Regions from separate parts of the Streptomyces sp. DS1-CR2 genome, predicted to be linked through region 3. Evidence: riboswitches for the same ligand, from Rfam matches in the RefSeq annotation. Region 3 holds a riboswitch; each other region holds the start of a gene.
The links. Region 3 has a riboswitch for cyclic di-AMP ahead of ACY0PA_RS30725 (M23 family metallopeptidase). Riboswitches for the same ligand answer to the same signal wherever they lie in the genome.
Positions count from the first base shown of each region.

Region 1: another riboswitch for cyclic di-AMP. It lies ahead of ACY0PA_RS18725 (transglycosylase family protein); the one in region 3 lies ahead of ACY0PA_RS30725 (M23 family metallopeptidase).
Region 2: another riboswitch for cyclic di-AMP. It lies ahead of ACY0PA_RS20905 (M23 family metallopeptidase); the one in region 3 lies ahead of ACY0PA_RS30725 (M23 family metallopeptidase).
Region 4: another riboswitch for cyclic di-AMP. It lies ahead of ACY0PA_RS03705 (transglycosylase SLT domain-containing protein); the one in region 3 lies ahead of ACY0PA_RS30725 (M23 family metallopeptidase).

Region 1 covers NZ_CM147085.1:3,872,412-3,877,121, forward strand. The annotation lists gene ACY0PA_RS18710 (DUF501 domain-containing protein) at 1-210, opposite strand, end outside; gene ACY0PA_RS18715 (FtsB family cell division protein) at 304-792, opposite strand; gene eno (phosphopyruvate hydratase) at 925-2,211, opposite strand; gene ACY0PA_RS18725 (transglycosylase family protein) at 2,529-3,215, opposite strand; cyclic di-AMP (ydaO/yuaA leader) riboswitch at 3,220-3,391, opposite strand; gene ACY0PA_RS18730 (transglycosylase family protein) at 3,561-4,547, opposite strand.
Region 2 covers NZ_CM147085.1:4,349,818-4,354,527, forward strand. The annotation lists gene ACY0PA_RS20895 (PrsW family intramembrane metalloprotease) at 1-332, shown strand, start outside; gene ACY0PA_RS20900 (aldo/keto reductase) at 340-1,284, opposite strand; gene ACY0PA_RS20905 (M23 family metallopeptidase) at 1,396-2,451, opposite strand; cyclic di-AMP (ydaO/yuaA leader) riboswitch at 2,463-2,608, opposite strand; gene ACY0PA_RS20910 (PP2C family protein-serine/threonine phosphatase) at 2,868-3,974, opposite strand; tRNA gene ACY0PA_RS20915 (tRNA-Met) at 4,174-4,247, shown strand; gene ACY0PA_RS20920 (alpha/beta fold hydrolase) at 4,473-4,710, opposite strand, start outside.
Region 3 covers NZ_CM147085.1:6,477,771-6,482,480, forward strand. The annotation lists gene ACY0PA_RS30715 (M16 family metallopeptidase) at 1-1,111, shown strand, start outside; gene ACY0PA_RS30720 (M16 family metallopeptidase) at 1,108-2,493, shown strand; cyclic di-AMP (ydaO/yuaA leader) riboswitch at 2,690-2,845, shown strand; gene ACY0PA_RS30725 (M23 family metallopeptidase) at 2,859-3,647, shown strand; gene ACY0PA_RS30730 (GntR family transcriptional regulator) at 3,894-4,580, shown strand.
Region 4 covers NZ_CM147085.1:744,729-749,438, reverse strand. The annotation lists partial or broken gene ACY0PA_RS03710 (glycoside hydrolase family 43 protein) at 1-618, opposite strand, end outside; gene ACY0PA_RS03705 (transglycosylase SLT domain-containing protein) at 886-1,626, opposite strand; cyclic di-AMP (ydaO/yuaA leader) riboswitch at 1,629-1,785, opposite strand; gene ACY0PA_RS03700 (flavodoxin family protein) at 3,219-3,956, opposite strand; gene ACY0PA_RS03695 (nuclear transport factor 2 family protein) at 4,366-4,611, opposite strand.

The DNA of each region.
Region 1 (4,710 bases), 2.6 Mb from region 3:
GGCGCGCGGGCACGTGAGGTAGTACGTCGTCGGGAAGGGCGTGCCGTCCTCGAGGCGCGGGGCCGTCTCGACCACGTCCGGGTTGCCGCACGGGCAGCGGTGCGCGATGGCCCGCAGGCCGCGCGGCGGGCGGCCGAGCTGCTCCTTGAACGCCTGGATGTCGGCGTCCGTGGGCGTGGTCGGCTCGGTCTGGGGCGGGGGCGTGTCCATGCCTGGGGGCTTTCCTTCAGTGAACTTCGGTGGGGGTACTACGGGTTCGGGCTTGAGGCTTGGGGCTTGGGCTTCGGGCGTTGGTGGGACGGGTCAGTTGTCGGGGCGGTCGGCCTTGTCGACGCCGTCCCAGACGTTCGAGTACCAGGGCCGGCCCGTCGCGCCCTGCTCGGAGCGGGTGCGCTTCGCCGCGTCGGGGTCGCGCGCGATGTAGCCGGTCTCGCCCGGCATCACCAGGTGGAGCCGCTCGCGGATCCGCTGCTCCGCGTACGAGTCGTCCTGCCAGCGTGCCTTCTCGTCGCGCAGCCTGTCGACCCTGCTCTGGGCCTCCTGCTGCTGGCGCTGGAGGTCGGCGATCTCCCCGCGCTGGGTGACGTACTGCCTTATGGGGTACGCGAGCGCGACGACCAGGGTGCACAGGACGAGGGCCAGGAGTGCCGCGCGGCCGGTGAGGCGGGAGCGGCGGGCCTGGCGTCTGGTCTGGGAGCGGTAGACGCGCTCGGCGGTCTGCTCGCCGAGCAGACGCAGCCGGGTCGCGGTGGAGAACCGGTCACGGTCCCTGTCCCGGACTCTCCCGGCCATCTTCGCGCCTCCCCTTTACGTGCGTACGTCCCCGCACACGGTACGGGACCGGGTGCGGGGACGTACGTACGACGCTTCTACCGAAGCCTGTGTGGCTCAGCCCTTGAAGCGGGGGCCGCCGAGCGCAGGGCGTCAGCCCTTGAAGCGGGGAAACGCGCTGCGGCCGGCGTAGACCGCGGCGTCGTCGAGGATCTCCTCGATGCGCAGGAGCTGGTTGTACTTGGCGACGCGGTCCGAGCGGGCCGGGGCGCCGGTCTTGATCTGGCCGCAGTTCACCGCGACGGCGAGGTCGGCGATGGTGACGTCCTCGGTCTCGCCGGAGCGGTGGGACATCATGCACTTGAAGCCGTTGCGCTGGGCCATCTCGACGGCGTCCAGGGTCTCGGTCAGCGAACCGATCTGGTTGACCTTGACGAGCAGGGCGTTGGCGGAGCCCTCCTCGATGCCGCGGGCCAGGCGCTCCGGGTTGGTGACGAAGAGGTCGTCGCCGACGATCTGGACCTTGTCGCCCAGCTTGTCGGTGATGACCTTCCAGCCGGCCCAGTCGTCCTCGTACAGCGGGTCCTCGATGGAGACCAGCGGGTATGCGGAGACGAGCTCCTCGTAGTACTCGGTCATCTCGGCGGCCGAGCGGGACTTGCCCTCGAACTCGTACAGGCCGTCCTTGTAGAACTCGGACGCGGCGACGTCGAGCGCGAGCGCGATCTGCTCGCCGGGGACGTAACCGGCCTGCTTGATGGCCTCGATGATGAGGTCGAGCGCGGCACGGTTCGACTCCAGGTTCGGGGCGAAGCCGCCCTCGTCGCCCAGGCCGGTGGACAGGCCCTTGGTCTTCAGCACCTTCTTGAGGGTGTGATAGACCTCGGCGCCCCAGCGAAGGGCCTCGGAGAAGGACTCCGCGCCGATCGGCGCGATCATGAACTCCTGGATGTCGACGTTGGAGTCGGCGTGCGACCCACCGTTGAGGATGTTCATCATCGGGACGGGCAGCAGGTGCGCGTTCGGGCCGCCGAGGTAGCGGAACAGCGGCAGGTCGCTGGCCTCGGAGGCGGCGTGCGCGACGGCGAGGGAGACGCCGAGAATGGCGTTGGCGCCGAGCGAGCCCTTGTTGTCGGTGGCGTCCAGGTCGAACATCGCCTGGTCGATCAGGCGCTGCTCGGTGGCGTCGTAGCCGACGAGCTCCGGGCCGATCTGCTCGATGACGGCGAGGACGGCCTTCTCGACACCCTTGCCCTGGTAGCGGTTCGGGTCACCGTCGCGGAGTTCGATGGCCTCGAACGCGCCGGTGGACGCACCGGACGGGACAGCGGCACGACCGGTGCTGCCGTCGTCGAGGCCGACCTCGACCTCGACCGTGGGGTTGCCTCGGGAGTCCAGGATTTCCCGGGCTACGACGACGTCGATGGACGGCACGAGCATCTCCTTCTGGGATGTGACGCAACTACGCCGGGCCGCATGGTCCGGCAACACGTGAGCCTATCCGGCTCCGGGCATCGGCCAGCCGACCGACCGGCCCGTGGACAAAACCGAGAGCGAATTGTTTCCGAACGGAACAAAAAATCCCGGCCGACAACGGACGAAAGCCCAGGACCCCTCACACACCAGAGCCCCGCCCCGGGCGCGACGGGGGAATGCGCACCCGGGGCGGGGAGTCCTTGGGGGAAACCTGGCGTGGTACCGGCCGTCCGCCGAAAGCCGGTACCCGAGCGGCCTGGGGGCCGCTGCTCCTCTCCTGCTTACTTGAGGTGGAGCTGCTGGCCCGGGTAGATCAGGTCGGCGTCCTCGACGATGTCCTTGTTCAGCTTGAAGAGCTTCGCCCAGCCGCCCTTGGTGTCGTGCGCCTCGGCGATGGTGCTGAGCGTGTCACCGGCCTTCACCTTGTACTCGCCGTCACCCTTCTTGACCTTCTTGCCGGTCGGGGTCTCGACGGTCTTCTTCGACTCCTGCTTCGCGGCAGGCGTCGTGCGCTCCTGGCTGCGGGTGGTCGGCTGCTCGGCCTTGCGCTCCGGCTGCGGGGTGGCGGCCGGGGCGGAGCCGGTCGAGGCGGCGGACAGGCCCACGCCGCAGCTCGGCCAGGCACCCTTGCCCTGGCTGGCCAGGACCTTCTCGGCGACGGCTATCTGCTGCGCCTTGGAGGCCTTGTCGGCGGTGGAGGCGTACGCGGTGCCGCCGTACGCGGCCCACGTGGACGAGGAGAACTGGAGGCCGCCGTAGTAGCCGTTGCCCGTGTTGATCGACCAGTTGCCGCCGGCCTCGCACTGCGCGACCGCGTCCCACTCGGAGGCGGTGGCGGCGGAGGCGCCGGTGGCACCCATCAGCGGGACGGCGACAGCGGCACCGGCGACACCGGCGAGCGTGGCGACGCGAACAGACCGCTGAATGGCAGTCGGGCGGCGGTGCTTGCCCTTGCTGGAAAACAGCATCGAGAGATCCCCTCACCGACGCCTACGAGGTGAGCTGTCGGGTTCGGGCCGGATGAGTGCCCGGTCGCACGTCCTGCGTGCGACTTCACCCCAAGCCGGTCGTTCGGCCGTCTCTCAACGGCCGGGGCCGGCACTTACCTTGGGTCCCCCGCTCCTGCCTACGGCGCTTACGCGACGACTGTTCCCGTACGGACATTGGCAGGATTCGGCGTGACATCCGACGGGGCCCGCTGTGGCGAGCGGTGATGACCGTAAGCAGTGGATCGCCGGAATTTCAAAGACGATCAGGGCCTTTGAGACCCATCTCTCACTCTCGCTAAAGCGGACATTCAGCCCGAACTGCCGCTACTTTTCGCCCGATTCGAGCCCAAGATCCAGACTCTGACCAGGAAGGATGAGGTCCGGGTCGGCACCCACCGTCTTCTTGTTCTCGGCATACAGAGCGGCCCATCCGCCGTCCACGTCATGGGTGTCGGCGATGTCCCAGAGGTTGTCGCCGGCGCGCACGGTGTAGGCGTCTTCATCCTGATTCGCTTGCTTACGTCCGCTTTCGTCGCCGCGCGAGGCGTGGCGGCCCGAGCCGTCGTCGGCACGCGAGGAGCCCGCGGCGTCGTCCGCGGCGGCGTCGCCGCGGTGTCGGCCGGAGGCGGGCGGGGTGGCCGCGTCCGAGCCGTCGGAGGTCTCCGGCGAGGGCGTCGCGGGGGTCGAAGTCGAGCCGTCCCGGCCGGACTTGTCACCCTCGGCACCATCCGAGGCGTTGCCTGCGGTATCACCCGAGGTGTCGTGATTCTTCTCTCGGGAGTCGTCCTCCGCGCCCGAGGTCGCGGAGTCCGCCGGCTCGTCGCTCGCGTCGTCCTTCGCGGTGTCGCCGTCCGCCGCGTCGTCGCTGCCGGAGTCGCCGGCGGACGCGGACGGGGTCGGCAGGGCCGCCCCGGGATCAACCTTGGCCGCCGCGTCGTCCGCCGTGAGCCCCGAGGTGACCGAGCAGACCGGCCATGCCCTCGGGCCCTGGTCGGCGAGGACCTTCTCGGCGACGGCGATCTGCTGAGAGCGGCTGGCCTGGTCCGCGCGCGGCGCGAAGTCGAGGCCGCCGTAGTTCTCCCAGATCTCCTGGGAGAACTGGAGCCCGCCGTAATAGCCGTTGCCCGGATCGGCGCTCCAGGAGCCGCCGCTCTCACACTCGGCGAGCTTGTCCCATGTGGCCGTCGACGCGGCGCTCGCGCTGGTCGCGCCGAGCAGAGGGATCGCGATGGCGGAGCCGGCCACTCCCGCGGCGACGATGAGCGCGGGAGCCTGGCGGGGGCGACGGTGACGACCGTTCCCGGTGAGCATGGAGGCGCCTTTCGGTGGCTCGGGGAATCCTGCGGCGGGTGGTGCCGCGATGACTGGTGAACGTAGCGGGAGTCGAACGCTTGTCACAAGTCGATGCAGCGGAGATCACGTGAAAGTCACAGTCTTGACGGACCGTCAGTTATGAGGCTTCGTCCGGGCCTTC
Region 2 (4,710 bases), 2.1 Mb from region 3:
TCGCGCAGCACCACGGCGGCAAGGAGACGGCCAGGGCCGTCGCCCAGTACCAGCAGTACGCGACCTCACTCGCGCTCCTGCGCCACCGCGGGCGGCGCGGCCGGGCCGGGGCGGACTATGTCGTACGGGAGCGGGAGCTGCTCGACGAGCTGTGGGCGCGGCGCCACGCGGCCCGCCCCGCCCTCGCCTACGCGTCCCGCGCCACCGCGCCGCCCGTGTGGGTGCCGCCGATGTACGCGGGGCCGGTGCACGCGGGGCCGGTGCACGCGGGGCCCGGCGCCCAGTTCCCCGCGCACAGCGCCCACAACGCGTACAACCCGTACCGCTACTGAGAACGCCTCAGGCGGACGCCTCCGTGAGCTTCGAGAGCTCCGCGTCCGTCAGCTCCAGGTCGGCCATGGCCACCAGCGCCGGCAGCTGCTCCACGGTGCGGGCGGACGCGATCGGTGCGGCCACCGTCGGGCGGGACGCGAGCCAGGCGAGGGCGACCGTCGCGACCTGGGCGCCGTGCGCCTGCGCCACCTCGTCGAGGGCCTTGAGGACGCGCACACCGCGCTCGGTCTGCAGGTGCTGACCCGCGCCCGCGGCCCGCGGGCTGTCGACCTCGGTGCCCGGCCGGTACTTGCCCGTCAGGAACCCGGACGCCAGGGCGTAGTACGGGACGGCGGCGAGGCCGCCGCGGGAGGCCACCTCCTGGAGCCCGCCCTCGTAGGTGTCGCGCGAGACGAGGTTGTAGTGCGGCTGGAGCGCCGCGTAGCGGGCGAGGCCCTCGCGGTCGGAGAAGTCCAGCGACTCCTGGAGGCGCTCCGGGGTCAGGTTCGACGCGGCGATGGCGCGCACCTTCCCGGACTTCACCAGCTCGTCGAGGGCGGTGATGATCTCCTCGACCGGCACGGACGGGTCGTCGAAGTGCGTGTAGTAGAGGTCGATGTAGTCCGTGCCGAGGCGGCGCAGGGACTCGTCTGCGGCGGACTTGATGGTGTTCGCGGACAGGCCCTTGAAGTCGGGGTGGGAGCCGACCTTGGTGGCGATGACGACATCGGAGCGGTTGCCGCGCGCGGCAAGCCACTTGCCGATGACGGTCTCGGACTCGCCGCCCTTGTTGCCCGGAACCCACGACGAGTACGCGTCGGCCGTGTCGACGAAGTTGCCGCCGGCGGCGACGTACGCGTCGAGCACGGCGAAGGACTGCGCCTCGTCGGCGGTCCAGCCGAACACGTTGCCGCCGAGGGAGAGCGGGAACACCTCGAGGTCTGACGAGCCAAGCTTGCGAAGAGAAGTCATGGCTTGTTTTAACACCGATACGAAGCAAGATATTCCGGGCATGGCCGACCGGCAGCCCTGACGTCGGGGGGTTGCCGTCAGGACCGCCGGGGTTCGGAGAGTGACGAGCCTTTAGATGGTCAGACCGTTGGTGCGCAGCCACGGCGCGGGGTCGACCCCGGTCGCCTGGCCGCCGGGGTGGACCTCCAGGTGGAGGTGCGGCCCGGTCACGTTGCCGGTGGCGCCGACGCGGCCGATGACGTCGCCGCTGGTCACCTTCTGGCCGGCGCTGACGTTGAGGGACGACTGGTGGCAGTACCAGAGCTCGGTGCCGTCCGGCAGCTCGAGGACGGTGCGGTAGCCGTACGCGCCCGCCCAGCCGGCCTCCTTGACGGTGCCGGAGTGGATCGCCTTCAGCGGCGTACCCGTGGGAGCGGCGAAGTCGAGACCCGTGTGGTAGCCGGAGGACCACATCGAGCCGGGCTGACCGAAGGTGCCGGTGATCGTGTAGGAGGCGACCGGCAGCGTGAAGCTCTTGGCGAGCTCGGCGAGGCGCTCGGCCTCGGCCTTCTTCTTCGCGGCCTCCTCCGCCGCCTTCTTGTCGGCGGCGGCCTTGGCCTGGGCGGCGTCCTGCTCCTTGGCCGCGTCCTCGGCGGCCTTCTTCGCGGCGGCCTCCTCGGCGGCCGCGGCCTCGGCGTCGGCGGCCTGGTTCTGCTGCTGCTCGGCCTGCTGCATGATGCGGGCGCGCAGGGCCTCACCCGCGGTCGCGCCCTGCTCGGCGTCCGCGGTCGTGATGCCGGCGCCGGTCAGCGGGGTCGCGTCGCCGCCGGACGAGTCGTCATCTGCGGAGGCATCGGATATCAGCGCGCCCACGCCGGGCAGCGACTTGGCGTCGGGCAGCGAGTCCTTGACGGCGGAGAGGTCGGGCATCGAGATGTGTACGGGGGGCTTGCCGCCCTGCGCGGTGGCGATGCCGCCCGCGCCGACGGCCGCGATCACGCCGACCCCGAGAACTGTGGAGCTGCGCGCGAGACCGCCGCGCTGCTTGGCTACGCGGTGCCTGCCGCGTACGGGGCGGACGGACTCCTCGGTGGGATTCCACTCGTCCCAGGTCTGCTCGTCCGCTTCGCCGAACTCTTCGTCGATCGGCGCGTAGGAGAACTCTGGGGCAGGCCGGTTGGACGCCACTGGGGCGCGCTCCTTTCCTTCCTTCTCGCCTACCGGGTTAGCTGACGGGTTCGGAGCAGGAAGGTCTCCTACCGACGCCTTCCGCGAGGAAAGACGTCCGATTCACCCCAAGTTGGTGGTTCCCCGGCTCCCTTGCGGGATTAGGCGCGTGCGCACGGAGCCATCTCTTGTGACGGCTGGGACGACCGCGCTGCGTTATCGAACGTTAATAGACACCGGGGCCCGATTCCAAGCCGTTCCGACTGATCGTTAACGCCTTTGGCCTGGACTTATCGGGGCACGAGCGGGCGGAATCGGGCGAGTTGACCGGCCGTCGGAGCGGGCCGCCCATCTGACGGTTTGTCAAATGTTATGCGCAGCGACGTCATTCGACTACGGAAGGTGAAGACGGCGCTCACGGCTGCTTCACTGCTGCTTCACGGCCGCCTCACCGCGAGCAGCGCCATGTCGTCCGTCGTGCCGCCCCCGGTATGCCGGCGGACCTCGGCGGTGAGCGCGGCAAGCAGCGGATCGGGCCCCGAGAACATCCGCCCCGCGAGCCGGGCCGCCGGGTCGTAGAAGGTGCCCTCCGCGTCGCGCGCCTCCGAGAGGCCGTCGGTGTAGAGCAGCAGCGTCGCCCCGGACGGGAACTCCGTCTCGGACGCCCGGTCGGGCCAGCTGCCGAGGCCACCCATCCCGAGCGGCAGCGCGGGCTCCGGCGGCGACAGGACCTTGAGCGCCCCGTCGCCGCCCAGGATCAGGGGTTCCGGATGGCCGCGGTTGATGACCCGTACGAGGCCGTTGCCGTGCGGGATCTCGGCGAGCACGGCCGTGGTGAAACCCTCGAACTCGTCGAGGCCGTTGCGCCGCAGCCCCTCCCGCGCGAGCGCCCGCTCCAGGCGCTGCGCGACCGCCTCCAGGGTCGCCTCCTGTTCGGCCGCCTCCCGGAAGGCGCCGATGACGACGGCCACGGCGGACACCGCGCCCATGCCCTTCCCGCGTACGTCTCCCACGACGAGCCGCACCCCGTGCGGGGTGTCCTGCACCGCGTACAGGTCGCCCCCGATGAAGGCCCCCGCCTGGGCCGCCTCGTAGCGGGCCGCGATCTCCAGGCCGCCGATGCGCTCCGCGGGCTCGGGCAGGACGGCGCGCTGGGCCGCCTCGGCGATCTGGCGCACGGAGGTGAGCTGCTCACTGCCCCGCCGCACGACGCGGTTCATGACACAGGCGAGGACGGCGACGGTGGCGACCGTGACGAGTTCGGTGACGGCGTCGGTGTCGTAACTGCGGGTGTATCTGAGATGCACCCCGAGTACGACGGCGACGGTCGCGAGGCCGGTCAGCAAGGTGCCGCGGGGCGAGAAGAACGGGGCGGCGACCAGCGGGGCGGCGGTGAAGAGGGGCACGCCGGTGAACGTCGACGGCGTGACGTAGTCATAGATCGCCCCGACCACGATGAGCAGCACGACCAGCAGCCGCACGAAGAACCGCGCGCGGGACAGGCCCGGCTCCGCCTCTGACCTGTGTCCTCCTCGCTGCCCCACCGCTCGTCTCCCGCCACCGTCCGCGTCGGTCCCGCGCCTGCGCACGCCGTCGGGCCCCACCCCAGGGTTCCCCCGGAAAAGGCGGCGGGCGACCTGGCGGGACCGACCGGGTGAAAGGGGCCCGAGGCGGCGGATCGCGGAACGCCGGGCAACCGATTCGCGTTCTGTCGCCGCAATGGCGTAGAGTCGTGTTTACCGACGCGGGGTGGAGCAGCTCGGTAGCTCGCTGGGCTCATAACCCAGAGGTCGCAGGTTCAAATCCTGTCCCCGCTACTGAAGACCGAAGGCCCGTAACCATTGGTTCCGGGCCTTCGGTGTATCCGGTCGCGTGGAGTGGAAGGGGCTTCGGGAGCAAGTCGGCTCCCCAATGGCTCCCAGCGTTCTTGCGTCGGCTCGAACCGGCATGCTCCGCGGTCGGAGAGGGCCGGGCGATTGACGCCAGTTCGACGGTGGCAGTTCTGGCCCATCGGCCTCGAAGCCGGGCGGGCCGTAATGTCTCTACGCTGTGAAGAAGTCGCCGAGCGCGTGGCCGATCCGGCCGGGCGCGTTCTCCGTGGGGATGTGATCCGCATGGGGGATACGGATGAGCGTGGTGTTCGGGATCTCCGAGGCGAACCGCTCGGCGAACTCCACCGTCTCGTGGAGGTCGTCCTCGCCCCAGATGAGCAACTTGGGTGTGGTGGACCGCCGCAGCGCGGGGACGAGTTCAAGGGTGTAGCGGTTGTCGGCCGCACCT
Region 3 (4,710 bases):
TTTCGAGACCATGCCCGCCCACCAGCTGGAGCTGGCGCTCTGGCTGGAGGCCGACCGGATGGGCTCCCTCCTCGCCGCGCTCGACGACGAGTCGATGGAGAACCAGCGCGACGTCGTCAAGAACGAGCGCCGTCAGCGCTACGACAACGTTCCGTACGGGACAGCGTTCGAGAAGCTGACCGCCCTCGTCTACCCGGAGGGCCACCCGTACCACCACACGCCCATCGGCTCCATGGCCGACCTGGACGCGGCCACCCTGGAGGACGCGAGGAAGTTCTTCCGTACGTACTACGCGCCGAACAACGCCGTGCTTTCGGTCGTCGGGAACATCGAACCCGAGCAGACGCTGGCTTGGGTCGAGAAGTACTTCGGCTCCATCCCGCGCCACGACGGCAAGCAGCCCCCGCGCGACGGCACCCTGTCCGACCTGATCGGTGAGGGTGTGCGCGAGGTCATCGAGGAGGACGTCCCGGCCCGCGCGCTGATGGCCGCCTACCGGCTGCCGCAGGACGGTACGCGCGCGTGCGACGCGGCCGACCTGGCCCTGACGGTCCTCGGCGGCGGCGAGTCGTCCCGGATCTACAACCGTCTCGTACGGCGCGACCAGACCGCCGTCGCCGCCGGATTCGGTCTTCTGCGGCTCGCGGGGGCGCCCTCCGTGGGCTGGCTGGACGTGAAGACGTCCGCCGACGTCGAGGTCCCGGTCATCGAGGAGGCCGTCGACGAGGAGCTCGCGCGGTTCGCCGCCGAAGGGCCCACCCCGGAGGAAATGGAGCGCGCCCAGGCCCAGTTGGAGCGCGAGTGGCTCGACCGGCTCGGCACGGTCTCGGGACGTGCCGACGAACTGTGCAGGTTCGCCGTCCTGTTCGGCGACCCGCAGCTCGCCCTGACCGCCGTCCAGCGCGTCCTCGACGTCACCGCCGAGGAGGTCCAGGAGGTGGCCAAGGCCCACCTGCGTCCCGACAACCGCGCGGTGCTCGTCTACGAGCCCACGGCCCCCGAAGAGGCCGATGAGACCGCCGAAGCGTCCCTCACGGACGAGGTCGCGGACAAGACCGTCGGCGGGACCGCAGACACCATCGGGACCGCAGACAAGGAGGCCGGCAAGTGACCGAGCTCGCGACCATGGACTTCCACCCGCAGCCCCAGGCCGGGACCGCCAGGCCGTGGGCCTTCCCGGCGCCCGAGCGCGGCACCCTCGACAACGGCCTGACGGTGCTGCGCTGCCACCGCCCGGGCCAGCAGGTCGTCGCGGTCGAGATCAACCTCGAAGCGCCCCTGGAGGCCGAGCCCGCCGGGCTCGACGGCGTCGCCACCATCATGGCGAGGGCCTTCTCCGAAGGCACCGACAAGCTGGCCGCCGAGGAGTTCGCCGCCGAGCTGGAGCGCTGCGGCGCGACGCTCGACGCGCACGCCGACCACCCCGGCGTACGGGTCTCCCTGGAGGTGCCCGTCTCCCGCCTGCCGAAGGCGCTCGGCCTGCTAGCCGACGCCCTCAGGGCGCCCGCGTTCGCGGACAGCGAGATCGAACGCCTCGTGCGCAACCGCCTCGACGAGATCCCGCACGAGACGGCGAACCCGGGCCGCCGCGCCGCCAAGGAGCTCTCGAAGCAGCTCTTCCCGGCCACCGCGCGCATGTCCCGCCCGCGCCAGGGCACCGAGGAGACCGTCACGGCCATCGACGCGGCGGCCGTACGTGCCTTCTACGACCGGCACGTGCGTCCCGCCACGGCCACCGCGGTCGTCGTGGGCGACCTCGCGGGCATCGACCTCGACGCCCTCCTCGCGGACACGCTGGGCGCCTGGACGGGGAACACGGCGGAGCCGCGCCCCGTACCGCCCGTCACGGCCGACGACACCGGCAGGGTCGTCATCGTCGACCGGCCGGGCGCGGTACAGACGCAGATCCTGATCGGCCGCATCGGCGCGGACAAGCACGACCGGGTGTGGCCGGCGCAGGTGCTCGGCACGTACTGCCTGGGCGGCACCCTCACCTCCCGCCTGGACCGCGTCCTGCGCGAGGAGAAGGGTTACACCTACGGCGTGCGGGCGTTCGCCCAGGTGCTGCGCTCGGCGCCGGACGGGACGGGCGCCGCGATGCTCGCCATCAGCGGCTCCGTGGACACGCCGAACACGGGTCCGGCGCTCGACGACCTCTGGAAGGTGCTGCGCACGCTCGCGGCGGAGGGCCTCACCGACGCCGAACGGGACGTGGCTGTACAGAACTTGGTGGGCGTCGCCCCGCTCAAGTTCGAGACCGCCGCGGCCGTCGCGGGGACGCTCGCCGACCAGGTCGAGCAGCACCTGCCGGACGACTTCCAGGCGGAGGTGTACCGGCGGCTCGCCGCGACGGGCACCGTGGAGGCCACTGCGGCTGTCGTGAACGCCTTCCCGATGGACCGTCTGGTGACGGTGCTCGTCGGTGACGCCGCGCAGATCGAGGAGCCCGTGAGGGCGCTCGGGATCGGAGAGGTGACCGTCGTCACGGGCTGACCGTGACCGGTGTGCAACGAGGGGCCCCGGTGGGCGAGATGACCACCGGGGCCCTTGTTTGTCCGAATTGAACCAGTGGTTGCCTGTCTGCCCTGTGGCATGCGCTACAAAAGCCCGGTTCCGTTTGTTGATTGAAAGTTGCCCCGCTTAGCGTCGGTCCGGCTGTCCGCCAGACGTACGCCGCACCCGTGGCACCGGACAGTCATCGCCGAGTCCCCCAAGGCGCGAGCCGGGGGAGCCGGGGACCCACCGTCCCTGGGGTGAATCGGACGCCCTTCCCTGAAGGGGGTCCGTAGGAGACCTTCCTGCTCCGAACCCGTCAGCTAACCCGGTAGGCGAGAAGGAAGGAAAGGATCAGCCACCCCATGGCGTTCACCCGTGCCACCGGGAAGCACCGTCGCCCCAGCCGTCTCACGCGCACCACCGCGCAGGTCGCCGGCGTCGCCGCGCTCACCACGACCGGTGTCATCGGAGGCCTCGCCGCCCCCGCGCTCGCCGCCGACGACGCGTCTCTTGAGCAGACCGGCCTGACCAAGGCCATCTCCATCGGTGACTCCCTCGCGGAGCAGATCGACGCGCAGGCCGCCGCCCAGCAGCAGGCCGCCGACGAGGCCGCCGCGAAGAAGAAGGCCGAGGCCGCGGCCAAGAAGAAGGCCGAGGAGGACCGGCGCGAGGCCGCCGCCAAGGCCAAGGCCGAGCGCGAGGCCAAGGAGCGCGCCGCCCGTGCCGCCGAGCGCAAGCGCCTGAACGCGTTCGTCATTCCGGTCACCGGCTCGTACGTGTCCACCGCGTACAAGGCCAGCAGCGGCCTGTGGTCCTCCGGCAGTCACACCGGCATCGACTTCCACGCCGCCAGCGGCACCTCGGTCCACGCGGTGGGCGCGGGCACGGTCGTGGAGGCCGGCTGGGGCGGCGCCTACGGCAACAACATCGTCATCAAGATGAACGACGGTACGTACACGCAGTACGGCCACCTGTCGTCCATCGGTGTCTCCGTCGGCCAGACGGTCACCCCGGGGCAGCAGATAGGCCTCTCCGGAGCGACCGGCAACGTCACGGGCCCGCACCTCCACTTCGAGGCGCGCACTAGCCCCGAGTACGGCTCGGACATCGACCCCGTCGCGTACCTGCGCTCCCACGGCGTGAACGTCTGACCTTCGTCGCGTACCTCGCGAGGACGCACCGAATGCCCCGGCTCGCTGAGCCGGGGCATTCGTCGTTCCCGGACCCGCCTGTTCCTGACGCCGGTGTCCAAAAAATATCCATGGATTACGGCCTGCCGTCGGAAATTCGCGCCCGCTGGAATAGAGTCGCTGGACAGGCGAGCTGAACAGACGTCAATCGCGCTGTACGGGCGACTATCGACCGCGTTTCGCGGGGATTAAGGCGGAGGTCGGGGCATGCGCATTCCGGCGCACTCGGTATGCACGGCGATCCGCGACGACATCGTCTCCGGTGTCTACGAGCGCGGCGGCAGACTCACCGAGGAGGTGCTCGCCCGCCGCTACGGCGTCTCGCGCGTCCCCGTGCGCGAGGCGTTGCGCACTCTGGAGGCCGAGGGCTTCGTCGTCACCCGCAGGCACGCGGGCGCGTGCGTCGCCGAACCCTCCGCGCAGGAGGCGGCGGACCAGCTGGAGATCCGCATGCTCCTCGAACCGCTCGCGGCGGCCCGCGCCGCGCAGCGCCGCACCGAGGCGCACCTGAAGGTCCTGCGAGGCCTGGTCAGGCTCGGTCAGGAGCGCTCCAGGCGAGGTCAGAGCGAGGATCTGCGCTCGCTGGGCAGCTGGTTCCACGAGACGCTGGCGCAGGCGTCCGGCAGCCCGGGGCTGACCACGATGCTCACCCAGCTCCGCCACAAGATCGCGTGGATGTACACCGTCGAGCAGCCCGCGCGGCCCGCCGACTCCTGGGCCGAGCACGGGGCGATCGTCGACGCCGTGGCGCGCGGTGACGCGGAGCGCGCGCGGGCGCTCACGGCCCAGCACACGGAGCGCGCCTCGGCCGCTCACCGCTTGCGCGCCCCCCGCCCGGGTGGCCGTGTGAGGACTTCGCAACCTCCCGTCAACACGGTGGGGCTTCAGCATTAACAGAGGCGCCGTATACAAAGAGGGCGGCCCATTTCCAGGGGCTCTGTTTCCGATGCCCCGGAATTCTGAGAACAGAGCCGCAGAAAGCAAAAGGGTCTGCTCGGAAAACCGAACAGACCCTTTATGTGGC
Region 4 (4,710 bases), 5.7 Mb from region 3:
GGTGGGCGCGGGGCCGCGGGCCACGGAGACGGCATGCCCGCGCTCGGTGCCGCCCTCGGCGATCAGCAGGTACCAGTAGTCACCTACGTGGTACAGGTGCGGCGCCTCCGGGGCCTTGGCGCCCGGTGTGCCGGACCACAGCGGGCGCGGCTCGCCGAACGTCTCGCCGGTGTACGGGTCGATACGGACCTGGGAGATCCCGGCGACCGTGACCCAGCACGCGCCGTCCTCGTCCCAGGCGAGATCCGGATCGATGCCCGGTACGCCGGGCAGCGGGACCGGGTCCGACCAGCGGCCCGCCGGGTCGGTCGCGGAGACGAGCAGATTGCCGCCGCCCAGGCTCACATTGGTGACGACCAGCCAGAAGCGGCCGTCGTGGTGGCGCAGTGTCGGCGCGTAGATCCCGGCGGAGGAGGGTGTGTCCCAGGGCAGCCGCAACTGGCCGGGCCGGTCGAGGACGTTGCCGATCTGCCGCCAGTGCACCAGGTCGCGACTGTGGAAGAGCGGCACCCCGGGGACGTACTCGAAGCTCGAGCACGCGAGGTAGTAGTCGTCGCCGACGCGGCAGACGCTGGGGTCCGGGTGGAACCCGGGGATGACCGGGTGTGGGTCTGCCATGCTGTCTCTCTCCGTGATGTCGAAGCGCTTCGATTCGCGGGGAGGATATGCACCGGGGTGATGGCGCGCAAGGGGTTGGACAGGACGCAAAATGGCCCTGAAGTCCCTTCATGCTTACGGGACTTCAGGGCCATGGCATCATCGATGCGCTTCAACTGGCAGTCGTCGGGCTTCCGTTCGGGCCCAGGAGGTCCTCCTTGTAAGGCACGCAAGCGCGCAAGCGTGGTCTGCCTGCGACGACTGCGAGCCTCATGGTGGAACCGGCTGTCAGTACGCGCCGTTCACGTTGTCGATCGAGCCGTACTTGTCGGCCGCGTAGTTGCAGGCGGCGGTGATGTTGGCGACCGGGTCGTAGCTGTTCATCGACGTGCCGGGCACGTGGTACGCGGTGAACGTGGGGTCGATGACCTGCAGGAGCCCCTTGGACGGGGTTCCTGCGACAGCGTTGGAGTCCCAGTTGTTGATGGCCAGCGGGTTGCCGGAGGACTCGCGCATGATGTTGCGGTGGATGCCCTCGTAGGAGCCGGGAATGTTGTGCTTGGCCATGATGTCGAGCGACTCCTTGATCCAGCCGTCGAGGTCGTTCGTGTAGGACTTCTTCGCCGGGGCGGCGGCGAGCGTGGTCCGGTTCTCGGAGCGGTCGGCCCGCTCGGCGGACGCCCTGGTGGCTGCGGGCTTGGCCGGGCTCTTCTTGCCGAGCGTGAGCTTGACACCGGGGTGGATCAGCCCCGGGTTGTCACCGAGGGCGGCTCGGTTGTCCTGGTACAGCTTCTTCCAGCCGCCGCTCAGAGAGTGCTCTCGGGCGATCTTGACGAGGGAGTCGCCCGCGGCGACGACGTACGTCGTGGGGGCCGCGGCGCTCTTTGCGGCCGGGGCGGCCTGCGCTGCGCCGGCGCTGGTCGCGCCGAGCACCGGGAGAGCGAGCACAGCTGCGCCCGTGCCTGCGGCGGCGATTCCCCGGGTGAACGAGATGGACTTGGGGCGGCGGTGCTTTCCCTTTGAGGGCATGTCGTGTTCCTCTCCGTCGCCTGCGAGGTGAGCTGTCGGGTTCGGACGGGAGATGTCCGGTCGCACTGCGAATGCGACTTCACCCCGAGCCGTTCCGGAAACCAGATCGGCGGCTTACCTGGGTCCCCCGCTCCTGCCGTGCGTAACCGAGTGGATGGGAGGGAATCCGGATAGCGGCAGGATTCGGCGTTCCATCCGGATTGACGGCGACATTAGGCGAGAAGGAGCCGACAGAACAAGACCAGAATTCCGAGAACGGAATGTGAGATCCCTGCCTCGGGCGACCAGAACCCGCCGCTCTCTTTGATCGAAAAGCCCAACCCGCTTTGCGTAGAAGGGAAGTGGGTTCAGCAGAGCTCGGGGCCCGCGTCCGGCCGTGTGACACGGTTCACTGAATGCCGATGCGGGTTGGAATGACGGTCGACGGTGTATCAGAGTGCGATATTTCGCATCAATACCTCGTGATAGAGGCAGAGCTTCGCTTACACCGCTAATAATGCGAAAGGGCAACTTCTCACGCAAAGACGGACATAGCGTCGTGTCGCTTTTGGTACTGTATGCGGCATATCGCCATTAATGCTGGCGCGGTCGCGCGGACCGACGGACGTCCCCGCTGCACGGTTCATGAGCGGGTGCCGATCGGGATGGCGCCTGAGTGTGGCCTTGTGCGGTTTGGCTCAGGGATCGACTGAGGTGAGGTCGACGGGCTCCATCATCGGAGTGCCCTTCCCGCCGGCCCGCCGGCCCGCTGGCCTGCTGGCCTCCCGGGATACCCGGGGGCGGGACAGGTGAGGGCTCCGATGCTGCCCCCGGAGATCTTGCCGGCTCAGGATGCGCGTGAGCTCAGAAGACGGTCTGCATGTGATGGGGATTCAGTTGCCGATCGTCACTGGTATGCCAGTGAAGGTCCCCGGCCTGGACCGGGAGGAGGCTGCTGAAATCCTCTGCCGACTCCGGTTTTCCGGGCAGGTATCTCTCTGCGTGGGAGGCCTGGTTAATCCCGGGCCTCAGTGGTCGACTGGACGAGGGACGGGAACTCCGCACGCACCTGCGTCAGGGCGGACACGAACCGAAGGTCCGCCGCGAAGAAGCGCAGGAATAGGGGCAGTTACTCGGCCGCATGGAACATGACGGCAATGCCGGAGTTGCGGCGCCGGTGCAGACAGAGCGGGAACTCGGCTGGGCGCGCGACTAAAGGCTGTTCCGACATGATCCGCGAGTTCGTGAGGTCCGGTCGTCTGTCGCTGGGCGGGTGCTCTATTCGGCAAGGCCGAGGTCGTGCAGTGAGCAGGGCGCGGTGTACGCCTTTTCCTTTGATTCGCCAGTCACGCGAGCGGGATATTTCAGCCCTACATCCGAGCGAAGGCGTGCTGGACGCGAGCGCGAACGCGCTTATGGGAGCGGCTCGTTCCTGCTTCCCGGCAGGAAACGCCGCGTTGTGGTGAGCCGTGGGACGGGCCGCTTCCTCGGCTCTGGTTGTGCGGTGGGCTGACGGGACGCGGGCGGCTGGTGCCGGGGTGTGCGGGCGTTCGCGGCGTGCGCGGCATCTGACCGTCGCCAGGGCGGGATGGTCCGTTTCCCTGCGGGTGCCGCTACCGGTGTTCCGGGTTTTCGTAGTCGTGGCGGCAGCCGGCGTCCCAGGCGGTGCGCTGGTTGCCGTAGGCGGGGATGCCACCGAGATCTTTCAATGCCCGGGCCAGGTGCAGCAGGTTCCAGGTCATGAAGGTGGTGTTGCGGTTGGTGAAGTCGTTTTCGGGGCCGCCGGAACCCGGGTCGAGGTAGGAGGGGCCGGGGCCGGCCTCACCGATCCATCCGGCGTCGGCCTGGGGAGGGATGGTGTAACCCAGGTGTTGCAGGCTGTAGAGGACATTCATCGCGCAGTGTTTGACACCGTCCTCATTGCCGGTGATCAGGCAGCCGCCGACGCGGCCGTAATAGGCGTACTGTCCTGCGTCGTTGAGAAGACTGGAACAGGCGTAGAGGCGTTCGATCACCCGCTTCGTCACGGAGCTGTTGTCGCCCAGCCAGATCGGGCCGGCCAGCACGAGGATGTCGGCGGCCATGACCTGACGGTAGAGGTCCGGCCAGGTGTCGGTCTCCCAGCTGTGCTCCGTCATGTCGGGCCACACGCCCGTGGCGATGTCGTGGTCGACGGCCCGGACGACGTCGACGTGAACTCCCTGGGCTTCCATGATGGCGGTGCTGCGGTCGATCAGGCCCTGGGTGTTGCTCGTCTCCGGCGAGCGTTTGAGAGTGCAGTTGAAGACCAGCGCCCGCAGGTCGTCGTACCGGGCCGGAGGTGCGTCGGTGGCGGGTGACGAAGCGGTCATACGGTCCTCCCAGAGCTCTGTCGCCACCTGGTGCGCGGTGACTTGTCCACTTTGCCCAGCGTGGGGCCCGGCTGACGGCAGCCGCCACAGCGGAGCCTCCGAATGGCCCTGGTGGTCTGCACATGCGGTCGGAGTACATGTCCCCTCCGGCTCGTCGCCGAGCGGAAAGCTGGGGGTGGGGAGGTGCGGCGAATGGACGTCGAGCTCGGGCTCAAGCAGCTCGTGCGCGCGGGCCCGACGGCGCTGCGTCTCGGGCCACTCCTTCAGGACCTCTCGGCGCCGTCGTCGCCCCGCTCGGTGAGGACGATCCTGGTCTCCGGCATGCCGCTTAGACATGCTCCTCGGCTGGAGCCTGAGGATTCTGGTGGAGCCTGAGGATTCTGGCCGTCCCGTGCTGGTCGAGGTGCAGCTACGTGGTACGGCTTCCGGTACGCCGCAGGCCCTCCGCCCAGTAGGCGCGGAGCGCGTCCTTGCCGCGAATGACCCCGTCATTGCCGAGCAGTTGAGCGGCCACCGGCGACCGGAACGTCACGTCGTCAGCGAAGTGCGACAGCAGAGCATCCAAGTCGTGATCGACATGCGGGGCCCAACTGCCCGGCGGTGGACCGCCTGCGGCAATGATTGATTCTGCTTGGAGTCGCACGTTTACGAGCATGTATTGACACTCCTCGGTTGGGGCGCCATAGTCTTCCGCAGGCAATTGGGCTGCAGAGTTTTGACGAACGAAGAACGTGCCTACTGGTGCGGCACTGCG